Regions from separate parts of the Bradyrhizobium sp. AZCC 1693 genome, predicted to be linked through region 1. Evidence: riboswitches for the same ligand, from Rfam matches in the RefSeq annotation. Region 1 holds a riboswitch; the other holds the start of a gene.
The links. Region 1 has a riboswitch for thiamine pyrophosphate ahead of V1293_RS31590 (FAD-dependent oxidoreductase). Riboswitches for the same ligand answer to the same signal wherever they lie in the genome.
Positions count from the first base shown of each region.

Region 1 (6,326 bases):
GGTATGACGATTTCGGCCAAGGTCCTGCCGGACCGGCCGCGGCCGCCGTTTCTCGGCGGTCCCTGGATGATGACGCTGCTGTTTGCCGTCATCAGCGTCACTTTGCTGGGCCTGTGGGCGGCGCGGGCGTTGACCGCGCCATTGTCGTCCTTCGCAAAAGCCGCCGAAAGTTTCAGCCTCAACGGCGGCGCCGCGCCGCTGCCCGAGCGCGGGCCGGAGGAAATCCGCTCAGTCGCGCGCGCGCTGAACCGGATGCGCGAGCGCATCACCGGCCTGATCGACGACCGCACCAAAATGCTCGCCGCGATCAGCCACGATCTGCGCACGCCGATTACAAGAATGCGTCTGCGCTCCGAATTCATCGAGGACGAAACCCATCGCAGCCGCATGCTCGACGATCTCGACCAGATGCGCGCGATGCTTGAGTCCGTGCTGTCGTTCCTGCGCAACGGCCGCAGGTTAGAGGCCATGACGCTGGCCGACGTCGCCAGCACGCTGCAGCTCATAACCGACCAGTTCGGCGACATGGGACGCAAGGTCGCCTATCACGGCCCCGCGCATGCGATGGCCACGGTGCGGCCGGACGATTTGCACCGCGCCGTCACCAATTTGGTGGAGAATGCCGTGAGGTTCGGCGCCGAAGCGGTGATCCGCCTTCGCGTCTCACAGGATCAGCTGACCATCGACGTCGAGGACGACGGCCCCGGCATTTCGGATGCGCTGAAGCAGAATATGCTGGAGCCGTTCGTGCGCGGCGACGACGCCCGCAACATGGATGAAGCGGCAGGCTTCGGCCTTGGGCTTTCGATCACGAATGCCATCGTGCTAGCGCATGGCGGCGCGCTGTCGCTGCACGACCGGCAGCCACATGGTCTGGTGGTTCGGATGCGATTGCCAATCCACCAGAACAGCGGCCGCGCTGCGGCCTAGAGGATGATGATTTCAGAGGCTTCAGGCGGCGAGCGCGTCCGGATGTGCCTCTTCATAGATCGCGATCGCTTCAAAGCGATAATCGCAGGCACGGCAGAACCAGAGGAACGACGTGCGGCCGGGACTGCTCTCGACCCAATCGGGCCTCGCAATCGGCTTGCCGCATTGGGCACAGGGATTTCCACGGGGTAAATTGCCGGAATCGAGTCGAGCCATGGGCGCATCTCCCTTTTGATTTTTTATTTTTTGTTATTTAATGGAATGAGACAGTTTTGCTGTCGGAACGAACGCTTTGTCGCCGGGAAAACTTTCTTTACACCTTGACTGCGTCTTTTGCACGACAATCCTGCGCGTCCGCATGACGCAGTTTCACGTCGCAGATGCGATGCATCGCACTAACAATTTGTACGTCACGATTGACGAGTCCGTTAACGCCGCGAATATCTCGCCGCTATGTCGTCGGGTTTTCGCCACATCAGCGCCCGGTAATGGAACTACCGAAAGCGCCATCGTTAACGCGCGCCCCGTCGAGATTATTTTTATGAAAAGTTTGTCGAAGTTTGCGCTCGCCGCCATCGCGGCGTTGCTGGTTTCGCCCGATGCGATGGCGCAGAGCCGCGCGCAGTATGAGAGCATGGTCGCCACCCACGCCGCCGCGAACAACGTGCCGGTAGCGCTGGTGCACCGGGTGATCGTGCGCGAGAGCAAATACCATCCAGGCCTTGTCGGGCGCGGCGGCACCATCGGGCTGATGCAGATCAAGCTCGCGACCGCGCGCGGCCTCGGTTACACCGGCGACGCCGCGGGCCTGCGCGATCCCGACACCAATCTCGCCTGGGGCATCAAATATCTGGCCGGCGCCTATCGCGCCGCCAACAGCGACCACGGGCGCGCCATGCGTTATTATGCGAGCGGCTATTATTATGCTGCAAAGCGCCAGCGGCTCGAGCAGCCCCTGCAGATCACGCCGGTGCTTGCCAGTGGTGCACCGCCGAAAATCGTCGCCAGGCCCGCCGAATCGGCGAGAACACCTGCGGACGCAAACGCGCTGCAGACCCCCCAATAGCCCTGATATCGCGCTCCCCGGGCCCGCGCTTCGCTGCGTCAGGGCACTACCGCGGTGCAGTTCCCGCAAAGCCGCGTTGACACGTCAGCCCAACTGCCTACATTAGCCCTGTTCCGAGGGGTGCTCCGATGAGGAGCTGAGATACCGCAAGCTTGGGCCGAAAGGCGCTGGACCGCGGTGACCCTTTGAACCTGATCCGGGTCATGCCGGCGAAGGGACAGGGATGTACCAGAAGTCAGATCTGCGCGGGGATTCCCCCGTTTCCATCATCGGCGCGGGCATTGCCGGCGCATGGCAGGCGTTGCTGTTCGCGCAGGCCGGCCATGCCGTCACTCTGTACGAGCGCAGTGACGCCGATATGACACTCTCGACCAGCCACTGGGCCGGCGGCATGCTGGCGCCCTGGTGCGAGGCCGAGACCTCGGAGCCGGTGATCGGCCGGCTCGGCGTCCGCTCGCTCGATCTGTGGCGCGAGCATTTTCCCAAAACCCCGTTCAACGGATCGCTGGTCGTGGCGCATGCGCGCGACCGCGCCGATTTCGAACGTTTTGCGAAACTGACCACCGGCCATGTCAGGCTCGACGCGCAGGCGTTGAGCGACCTCGAACCATCGCTGGACGGCCGTTTCCGTGACGGGCTGTTCTATGCCGATGAGGGCCATGTCGAGCCGCGCCGCGTGCTCCCCGAACTGCATGCCCGCATCGAAGCCGCCGGCGGCATCATCAAGTTCGACTGCGATGCTGCTGCCGAGGATCTCGACGGCATCGTGATCGACTGCCGCGGCTTGTCCGCGCGCGACGAGCAACCAGAGTTGCGCGGCGTCAAGGGCGAGATGATTATCATCGAGACCAGCGAGGTCGAGCTGGCGCGCCCAGTTCGGCTGATCCATCCGCGCTGGCCGCTCTATGTGATCCCGCGCGGCGACAACAGGTTCATGCTGGGCGCGACCTCGATCGAGGCCGAAGACACCGGCGTCAGCGTGCGCTCGGCGCTGGAGCTATTGGGCGCCGCCTATGCCGTGCATCCGGCCTTTGCCGAAGCGCGCATCGTCGAGTTCGGCTCGGGCCTTCGTCCCGCCTACCCCGACAACCTGCCGCGGATCACAATCGCTAAGAACAAGATCGCGGTGAATGGCCTTTACCGCCACGGCTTTCTGCTGGCGCCGGCGCTGGCCGAGCTGACGCTTGGCTATGTGCAGCGCGGCGCGATCGACAATGAGGTGATGCGATGCGTGTGACCGTCAACGGGGAGCAGCGGGAGATCGCCTCTTCCCGCGTCGACGCCCTGCTCAGCGAACTCGAATATGAAGGCACGCATTTCGCGATTGCGCTGAATTACGACGTGCTGCCGAAAAGCCGCTGGGCCGAGACCGTGCTGAAAAGCGGCGACGAAATCGAGATCATCACGCCGCGGCAGGGAGGGTGATGATGATGAGCGTGCCTCATATTCCGCTGTCATCGCCCGGCTTGACCGGGCGACCCAGTACGCCGCGGCCTATCGGTCCGACCACAGGCTTCCCGGCGTACTGGATCCCCGCCTTCGCGGGGATGACGAATGGTGGTGCGGGGATGACAATGGCATTTGAGGAGACACCGTGAACATGCTCAATTTCTACGGCAAAACATTCTCCTCCCGCCTCTTGATCGGCAGTGCGCTCTACCCCTCGCCCGCGATCATGCAGGACGCGATCCGTGCGTCCGGCGCCAACATCGTCACCGTGTCGCTGCGCCGCGAGGCTGCCGGCGGCAAGACGGGCGATGCGTTCTGGTCGCTGATCCGCGAGCTTGATGTGACGGTGCTGCCGAACACCGCCGGCTGCCGCAGCGTGCGCGAGGCGGTGACCACCGCAAAGCTGGCGCGCGAGTTATTCGCCACGCCCTGGATCAAGCTGGAGGTGATCGCCGACAACGACACGCTGCAGCCCGACGTGGTCGGCCTGGTCGAAGCCGCCGGCATCCTGATCAAGGACGGTTTTGAAGTATTCCCCTACTGCACCGAAGATCTTTCGGTCGCGATGCGGCTGGTCGACGCCGGCTGCAAGGTCGTGATGCCCTGGGCCGCGCCGATCGGCAGCGCCAAAGGAATCACCAACCGCGACGCGCTGAAGCTGATGCGCGAGCGCTTGCCCGACGCGACGCTGGTGGTCGACGCCGGCCTCGGCGCGCCCTCGCATGCGGCTCACGCGCTGGAACTCGGCTATGACGCCGTGCTGCTCAACACCGCGGTGGCGAAGGCCGCCGACCCCGTCGCGATGGCCACCGCATTCCGCCTTGGCGTGGAAGCCGGCCGCACCGCCTACGAGGCCGGGCTGATGGAAGCCCGCGACTTCGCCTCGCCTTCAACCCCTGTGATCGGGACCCCGTTCTGGCATGCCGTATCCTGATAGATTTTATCCCGTCGTTCACAACGTCGCCTGGGTGACGCGGCTGGCGCTGCTCGGCGCCGGCACCATCCAGTTGCGCGCCAAGGACCTCAATGAGTCAGAAGCGCTGCAGATCGTGACCGACGCGCTCGAGGCCATCAAGGGCACGCCGGCAAAGCTCGTGGTCAACGACTACTGGCGCGCGGCGATCGTTGCCGGCGCAAAACATCTGCATCTCGGTCAGGAAGACCTCGTCGACGCCGACCTCGGCGAAATCCGTAAAGCCGGATTGACGCTCGGCATCTCCACCCATGACGACGAGGAACTGGCGATCGCGCTTGCAGCGAAACCGGACTATATCGCGCTCGGTCCGATCTTTCCGACCACGCTTAAATCGATGCGCTTTGCCCCGCAGGGCATTGCAAAAATCACCGAGTGGAAGAAGCGCATCGGCAATATCCCGCTGGTCGCGATCGGCGGCATCAAGTTCGAACAGTCCGCCGAGATTTTTGCGGCCGGCGCCGACTCGATCGCCGTGGTCAGCGACGTCACCCAGAACGCCGACCCCGACGCAAGGGTGCGACAGTGGCTGGGCCAGAGCGCGGAGGCCGCGTGATGTGCATTGTTCGAAGCCCCGCGCCATTCATTCCGCCGTCATCGCCCGGCTTGACCGGGCGATCCAGTACGCCGCGGCCTCTCCGTCCTACCGCGCAGTCTCTGGGATACTGGATCCCCGCTTTCGCGGGGATGACAGCGGTGGCCGTTTCTCGCTCAGCGATGCCAACGAATTAGAACAAGGAGGATAACATAATGAACATTCGCTCCAACCCCGACACCACCCTTCCCGCCGTCACCACCGGGCCCCTTCCCTCGTCGCGAAAGATCTTCGCCACCCCGGACGCCGCGCCCGACCTGCGCGTGCCCCTGCGCGAGATCATTTTGAGTGAAGGCGCCGGCGAGCCCAACCTTCCCGTCTACGACACCTCGGGCCCCTACACCGACCCGACTGTCACCATCGACGTCAACGCCGGCCTGTCGCGCAACCGCCTCGCCTGGGTGAAGGAGCGCGGCGGCGTCGAGGAATATCAGGGCCGCGAGATCAAGCCGGAGGACAACGGCAATGTCGGCGCCTCGCACGCCGCAAAGGCCTTCACCGCGCACCACAAGCCGCTGCGCGGCCTCGACGGTCACAAGATCACCCAGCTCGAATTCGCCCGCGCCGGCATCATCACCAAGGAGATGATCTACGTCGCCGAGCGCGAAAACCTCGGCCGCAAGCAACAGCTCGAACGCGCCGAAGCCGCGTTGGCCGACGGCGAAAGCTTTGGCGCCGAGGTCCCCGCCTTCATCACGCCGGAGTTCGTCCGCTCCGAGATCGCGCGCGGCCGCGCTATCATCCCCTGCAACATCAACCACGCCGAACTCGAGCCGATGATCATCGGCCGCAATTTTCTGACCAAGATCAACGCCAATATCGGCAACTCCGCCGTGACCTCGTCGGTGGAGGAAGAAGTCGACAAGATGGTGTGGGCGATCCGCTGGGGCGCCGACACCGTGATGGACCTCTCGACGGGCCGCAACATCCACACCACCCGCGAATGGATTCTTCGAAATGCGCCGATCCCGATCGGTACCGTTCCCATCTATCAGGCCCTGGAAAAGTGCGAAGGCGATCCGGTAAAACTGACCTGGGAGCTCTACAAGGACACGCTGATCGAGCAGTGCGAACAGGGCGTCGACTATTTTACGATCCACGCCGGCGTCCGCTTGCCCTACATCCACCTCACCGCCAACCGCGTCACCGGCATCGTGTCGCGCGGCGGCTCGATCATGGCGAAGTGGTGCCTGGCGCATCACAAGGAAAGCTTCCTCTACACCCACTTCGACGAGATCTGCGACCTCATGCGCAAGTATGACGTCTCGTTCTCGCTCGGCGACGGCCTGCGCCCCGGCTCGATCGCCGACGCC
Region 1 is NZ_JAZHSD010000001.1:6,627,048-6,633,373, reverse strand. Features, by position in the region: gene V1293_RS31605 (ATP-binding protein) at 1-930, shown strand, start outside; gene V1293_RS31600 (hypothetical protein) at 952-1,146, opposite strand; gene V1293_RS31595 (transglycosylase SLT domain-containing protein) at 1,472-1,996, shown strand; TPP riboswitch at 2,103-2,232, shown strand; gene V1293_RS31590 (FAD-dependent oxidoreductase) at 2,220-3,233, shown strand; gene thiS (sulfur carrier protein ThiS) at 3,224-3,421, shown strand; gene V1293_RS31580 (thiazole synthase) at 3,597-4,379, shown strand; gene V1293_RS31575 (thiamine phosphate synthase) at 4,366-4,974, shown strand; gene thiC (phosphomethylpyrimidine synthase ThiC) at 5,169-6,326, shown strand, end outside.

Region 2 (6,326 bases), 1.5 Mb from region 1:
TCATCTACTCGCGCGAAAACGACATGACCATGGACTATTCGCGGCCGCTGACGTTCCAGAAGGTCAAGGCCGGTCTGGACGCCGACGGCAAGCTGATCGCGCTCAATCACGACGTGGTCAGCGCATGGCCGACCGCGCGTTGGGGTATCCCGGACATGCTGCCGCCCTCGGTCGACAAGAAAGGACCACTGGACTCGTTCACCGTGAACGGCGCGGACTTCTTCTATTCCGTGCCCAATCACAATGTCCGCGCGATCAAGAACGAGATGGCGCACAACGCCACCCCGTCCGGGCAGTTGCGCTCGGTGGCGCCGGGCTGGACCTTCTGGGCGGTCGAAAGCATGATCGACGAACTTGCGCATGCGGCCGGCCAGGATCCGGCGCAGTACCGCATCGCGTTGCTGGACGGCAAAGGCAAGAACGACGGCGGTGCGCAACGGCTGCGCAACACGCTGCTGGCGGCGATGGGCATGGCCGGCTACGGCACCACCAAGTTGCCGAAAGGCGAGGGCATGGGCGTCGCCTGCGTCTCATCGCAGGAACGGGCGACCGCAAGCTGGACCGCATGCGTGGCCCACGTCGCGGTGTCGGACTCCGGCGAGGTCAAGGTCAAGAAATTGACCGTGGCCACCGACGTCGGCATGCAGGTGCATCCCGACAACATCCGCGCCCAGGTCGAGGGCGCGGCATTGTGGGGTCTTTCGCTCGCCATGTATGAGAAGGCGACGCTAAAGGATGGCGGTATCGAACAGACCAACTTCGATACCTACACGCCGCTGCGGATGAGCCAGACGCCGGAAGTCGCCGTCAACGTCATCGCCAACGGCGACAAGCCGACCGGCGTCGGCGAGCCGGCGGTGACGGTGATCGCGCCTGCGCTCGGCAACGCCATCTTCAACGCCTGCGGTGCGCGCATCCGCTCGTTGCCGATCACGGCCGAAGCGGTGAAGGCGAATATGAAGACGTAAATCGCCGAAGCATCGATTAAGCATGACCCACCGGAGGCAATGCCTCCGGCGGATTTTTTAAGGCCAGATCTCGTCATGCCCCGCGAAGGCGGGGCATCCAGTACGCCGCGGCCTTCGAGGGTGATAATAACTGTCACGGCGTACTGGATCATCCGCTTTCGCGGACGGTACTCTCCCACTACCGGCCATCAAAGGAACGCATCAAGAACGATTCCGCTCTGGGCCACTTAGAGACTCCCGCCGACAAGCGACGGGTCCTTGATGACCGTCGGCTTCGTGGTAGTGGTCGCAGACGCGCTGGGCGGTCGAAAATTGGGGCTTACGGAAATGATACTGCTGATCGTCGTAGTAGGAGACGTGCGCATGGACCCGTAACGGCATCCATATCGTTACCCCGTGCGCCCCCGCCAAGTTCGGGGGCTTTTTTATTGGGCGACACGTCAATGACGGGCGAGGCGCTGCCTCGTTGAAAGGTTCTCATGTTCTCCGCCGCCTCCGCACCGCCAAAGTTGTTCACGCTCGTGCTGCTCAGCGGCCTGTCCGTCGTCTCGCTGAACATGTTCCTCCCGTCGTTGTCGAATATCGCCGCCGAGTTCCAAACCAGCTATCGGCTGCTCGCGAGCGTATCGATTGCCGGCTATGCCGCAATGACGACAGTGCTGCAACTGCTGATCGGGCCCTTGTCGGACAGGGTTGGCCGGCGGCCGGTCGTCCTGGTGAGTCTTGTGATCTTTGTGGTTGCGTCGCTCGGCTGCTTGCTAGCGTTGGATGTCTGGGCGTTTTTGCTCTTTCGCACGATGCAGGCCGCGATCGTCTCTGGGTTCGCGCTTTCGCGCGTGATCATTCGGGATACTGAGCCTGCGCAGAAAGCGGCAAGCCTCATGGGCTATCTGTCCATCGCGTGGGCAATCGCACCAATGCTGGGCCCGATGCTAGGCGGAGCATTCGATCAACTATTTGGCTGGCGCGCGAACTTCTGGGCTTTCCTCGGCTTTGGCGCGGCAGTGTTGGTCTTGTGCTGGCTCGATCTTGGCGAGACAAACAAGAATCCGTCCGAGACTTTCACGAAACAGTTTAAGGCTTTTCCCAGCTTGTTCCGATCCCGGCGATTCTGGGGCTACTCGCTTTGCATGGCGTTTTCAATGGGTGCTCTTTACGCCTTTCTCGCGGCCGCGCCTCTCGTGGCGACAACGGTGTTTCAGATGTCGCCAGCGACACTGGGATTCTATATGGGGAGCACAGCCGCGGGCTTCATTCTCGGCAGCTTTGTCTCGGGGCGCTTTGCTGCGCTCTATCCACTCACAACGATGATGGTTGCTGGTAGGGTTGTCGCTTGCGCCGGATTGGCGGCGGGCCTGAGTTTGCTTCTCGCCGGAGTCGTGCACGAAGTCTCTTTGTTTGGCTCGTGTGTGTTTCTCGGCTTCGGCAACGGGGTATCGATGCCAAGCAGTAATGCCGGCGCGATGTCAGTCCGGCCCGAACTGATCGGAAGCGCCGCAGGCCTATCAGGCGCACTCACTGGCGCAGGCGGGGCTCTGATGTCCGGGATTACGGGGACTATTCTGAACGAGGCAAACGCAGCATTCGTCTTGCTCGGGATGATGCTTCTCTCGTCGACGATGGCGTTGCTGGCCGCACTGTTCGTGCTTTGGCTCGACCGTCGTGAGGCCGCGGCGAACCCTGCCTAGTTTGAGGTCCGGGCTTCCGAAGAATGGCCCGTTGCCTCCCCGCGCCTCGACGGTCGTTCTCATCATAAGCGGAGCCACGTCAGAGGGAGATGCTCTGTCAGCACTTTATGGCGCTATGGGTCACGACCGACGAGTCAGACACCCCGTCGAGCCCGGTCGGTCCTCCCCACATAGCCGCCAGTCTCTTGACCGATGGCAGCTTACCCCTCAGCATCGAGCACGATCAAGCTGGGCGGTGTCGGAAGGGTCGGGCCAATAGCGCACAAGCCAACTCTGATGATCCGAGGTAGTGTGTTTTTCTGAGCACGGTACAGCCCAGGTGCTCGGCGTCATTGGTTCAATTTTCCGCAGAGCATCGCGTCGAACTTGACGAGCGACCGTCGAACTGCAAGTTTCTGAGCTTCCGGGGTGCCCGCTGTGCGGGCTGAGATCATACCCGCTGAACCTGTCTGGGTAATGCCAGCGAAGGGAGCAAGCCATGGCCGTTATCGGCGACGAGAAGTTGCAATCGTTTCTTGACGGCCTCCACGCCAAGAGCCGCGAGCAAACTGCGCTGATCCAGGCATTCGAAGCTCGACGCAACGATGCCGAACTTCCTCCGGGAGCGGACGAGATCAAAGCATTCCGGAGCGACAAGCTGGTGGCCCTCGATCGCAACAAGGCAGAATTTTGTTACCAGTTGTGCCGCGCCAAGAAGGCTTCCAAGGTTATCGAGGTCGGAACGTCTTACGGAGTGTCGACGATCTATATGGCTGCCGCAGTGCGCGAAAACGCGCGCTCGTACGGTGTTGACGGCATCGTTATCGGGACCGAGTACGAGCCGAAAAAGGCGGAAGCGGCGCGGGCGAATTTTGCAACGGCGGGCGTAAGCCAATTCATCGAGCTTCGTGAGGGCGATCTTCGTGAGACGCTGAAGCGGATTGATGGGCCAGTTGACTTCGTCCTTATGGACGTTTGGATCGCTATGGCGCGATCGGCGATTGAGTTGATTGCGCCGCATCTTTCCGGGGGCGCGATTGTGGTGTGCGATAACACCCTCGATCATCGAGCGTTCTATGCCGACTACTTTGCGTTTCTCAACGATCCGGCGAACCGCTTCACCACAATGACTTTGCCTTTCCAAGGGGGCTTGGAGCTATCGGTTCGGCGCTGAAAGCGACGCCCGAGAGGACCGTCAATCTTTACGGTGTGAGCGCGACCCGCAAATCAAAGTCACACAAGTGTTGCGCTCCCGCACGACGGCCGCTTGGGGTCAAAAGCGACGGCTCCAGACCATGACAATGCCTCGACGGGATGTGCATGGTTGCGGCCTTTCACCAATGAGATCGCTAAAATTTTAGCGTTCACGGTAGTCTACATTCACGATCCCTCTTAAGCCCCGGAGAACCCCTTCTCCGCTAGCTTCAGTTGCAAGTCGTCATTGCTAGGGGTCTGGGGTTTCATGACATCGGTAGCCAACAAGACTTCGACCAAGCGCCGGCTGTTGCTGGCTTCGGATCGGAGCGATCAAAGCAGCGAACTCGCCAGCATTCTGCGGTCCGTCGGTCAGGTCGACACCATCGCGACATCTGACATTCCCGACGCGCCGGAGCGCGACCTGGCGGGCATCGTGGTCGACATCAACCTGCGCTCCGCCGAGAGCGTGCAGCTGGTGCGCAACAAGCTGCGCGCCGAGGCCTATCGCGAAATGCCGCGGCTGTTCGTGCTGGCGGATGCGCTGCATCACGGATCGATGCAGGCCTGGGCGCTCGGCGCCACCGACACCATCGCGCGGCCGTTCGACGCGCAAGGCATCCTGCAGCGGATTCGCGCCGCGTTTCCGGACAGCGACGGATATGACGAGACCGATCGCGGCAAGGTCCTGAACAGGGGCGTCGAGGCGGCGCATGCCGTGATGGTCAAGATCTTCGAAAAGCTTCCGGCCGGCGTTCCCCTGAAATTCAGCGACATCGTCGAGGCCGAGAACAAGATTCTCAAGGCGATCAAGCATTCGTCCCTGCGCGAATGGCTGACGACAGTCGGCTGCCATCACGCCGGCAGCTACCGCCATTGCCTTTTTGTCACCGGCTTTGCGGTCGCCTACGCGCAGCATCTCGGCATGCGCGACGACGACCAGCGCCGTCTCGCCCGTGCAGCCCTGCTGCACGACGTCGGCAAGGCGTTCATTCCGGTGGCGATCCTGGACAAGCCGGGCCCGCTGACGCTGGACGAGATGGAAGAGATGCGCCAGCATCCGCGCCGCGGTTATGACGCGCTGGCTGCCCAAGGCGGTTTCCCGCCCGAAATGCTCGACGTGGTGCTGCACCACCACGAATTCCTCGACGGCACCGGCTACCCGAACGGCCTGAACGGCAAGCAGATCAGCGACATCGTGCGGCTGACCACGATCGTGGATATCTATGCGGCCCTGGTCGAGAAGCGCGCCTACCGGCTGCAGTTCACCCACGCCAAGGCGTTCGGCATGATGGAAGAAATGGGCGACAAGATCGACCAGCATCTGCTGCACGCCTTCCGCCCGGTGGCGTTCGGATACTATTGAGTCTCGGCGAAGCGAAGATGACGCAGGCTTATCTTGTCAATGGCCCGAAGAAGCTGCCGATCCCATTCGAGGTGAACTGAACAAGATTGCGTAGGGTAGGCAAAGGAGCGTTAGCGACGTGCCCACCCTCTCTTGCGCTGCCGTTGATAAAGGGTGAGCACGCTTTCGCTTTGCCCACCCTATGTATTGCCAATCCAGTCCGCGGTGAATTAGCGCGCCTCGGCAAACGGCGGCGCCGCATACACCACCTTGCCGCCGACCATCGTCAGCACCGATTTGATCTTGCCGATCTCCTTCACGGGCGCGGTCATGTAGTCTGACGAGAGCACCGCGAGGTCGGCGAACTTGCCGGCTTCCAGCGTGCCGCGCTTGTCGTCGTCATTTGCCATGAAGGCGGTGTTGCGGGTGTACATCTCCAGCGCCTGGCGGCGGCTGGGCGCTTCCTCGTCGCCGCGGGTCCTGGTGCCGCCGATGGTGGTGCCGTCGAGATACCATTGCAGCGACACGAAGGGATTGTACGACGACACGCGATGGGCGTCGGTGCCGCCGCCGACCACGAGCCCGAGCTTCATCGCGGTGGCGATCCGCGGCACCGCCTTGGCCTGTTCGACGCCGACCTCCTTCTGCAGCCGCTCGCCGCCGAAATAGAGCCCATCCTGCACGCCCCAGACCAGGCCGAGCGCCTTCATCCGCTTCAAGCTGGCCTCGGAGGCCGTGTAGAGATGCAGCACAGTCCAGCGCAGGTCGCGCACCGGAAAATCCTTGTTGATGTCCTCGACCACGTCGAGCAGGTCGTGGACGGTGCGGTCCGGGTTCCAGTGCAGCTGGATGGTGTAGCGCTTTGACGCCGCCCAGCGCAGCAGTTCGGCAAGCTTCGCCTTGCCGTCGGGCGTGATGTCGCCGTCGGTCCAGTCGGCCCAGATCAGGATTTCGCCGGGGCCGTTGAAGTGCAGCATCGCGTCGCCAAATCCGGGCGGCGAGAGTTGCGTCAGGTTTTGCAGGTCGGCGAGCTCGCTGCCGGGCTTTGGCGCGCAGAGATGATAGGCGACGCGGACGGTCAGCTGCTTGTCCTGCCACAGCCGGAACACCGCCTGGTAGTTCGCCGGATACATGCTGACGCCGCCGCCGTCG
Region 2 is NZ_JAZHSD010000001.1:5,157,340-5,163,665, forward strand. Features, by position in the region: gene V1293_RS24605 (xanthine dehydrogenase family protein molybdopterin-binding subunit) at 1-968, shown strand, start outside; gene V1293_RS24610 (Bcr/CflA family efflux MFS transporter) at 1,448-2,656, shown strand; TPP riboswitch at 3,051-3,145, shown strand; gene V1293_RS24615 (O-methyltransferase) at 3,135-3,809, shown strand; gene V1293_RS24620 (HD-GYP domain-containing protein) at 4,098-5,195, shown strand; gene V1293_RS24625 (amidohydrolase) at 5,405-6,326, opposite strand, start outside.
Region 2: it holds a riboswitch for thiamine pyrophosphate, as region 1 does, so the genes downstream of both, V1293_RS24615 (O-methyltransferase) here and V1293_RS31590 (FAD-dependent oxidoreductase) in region 1, are expected to answer to the same signal.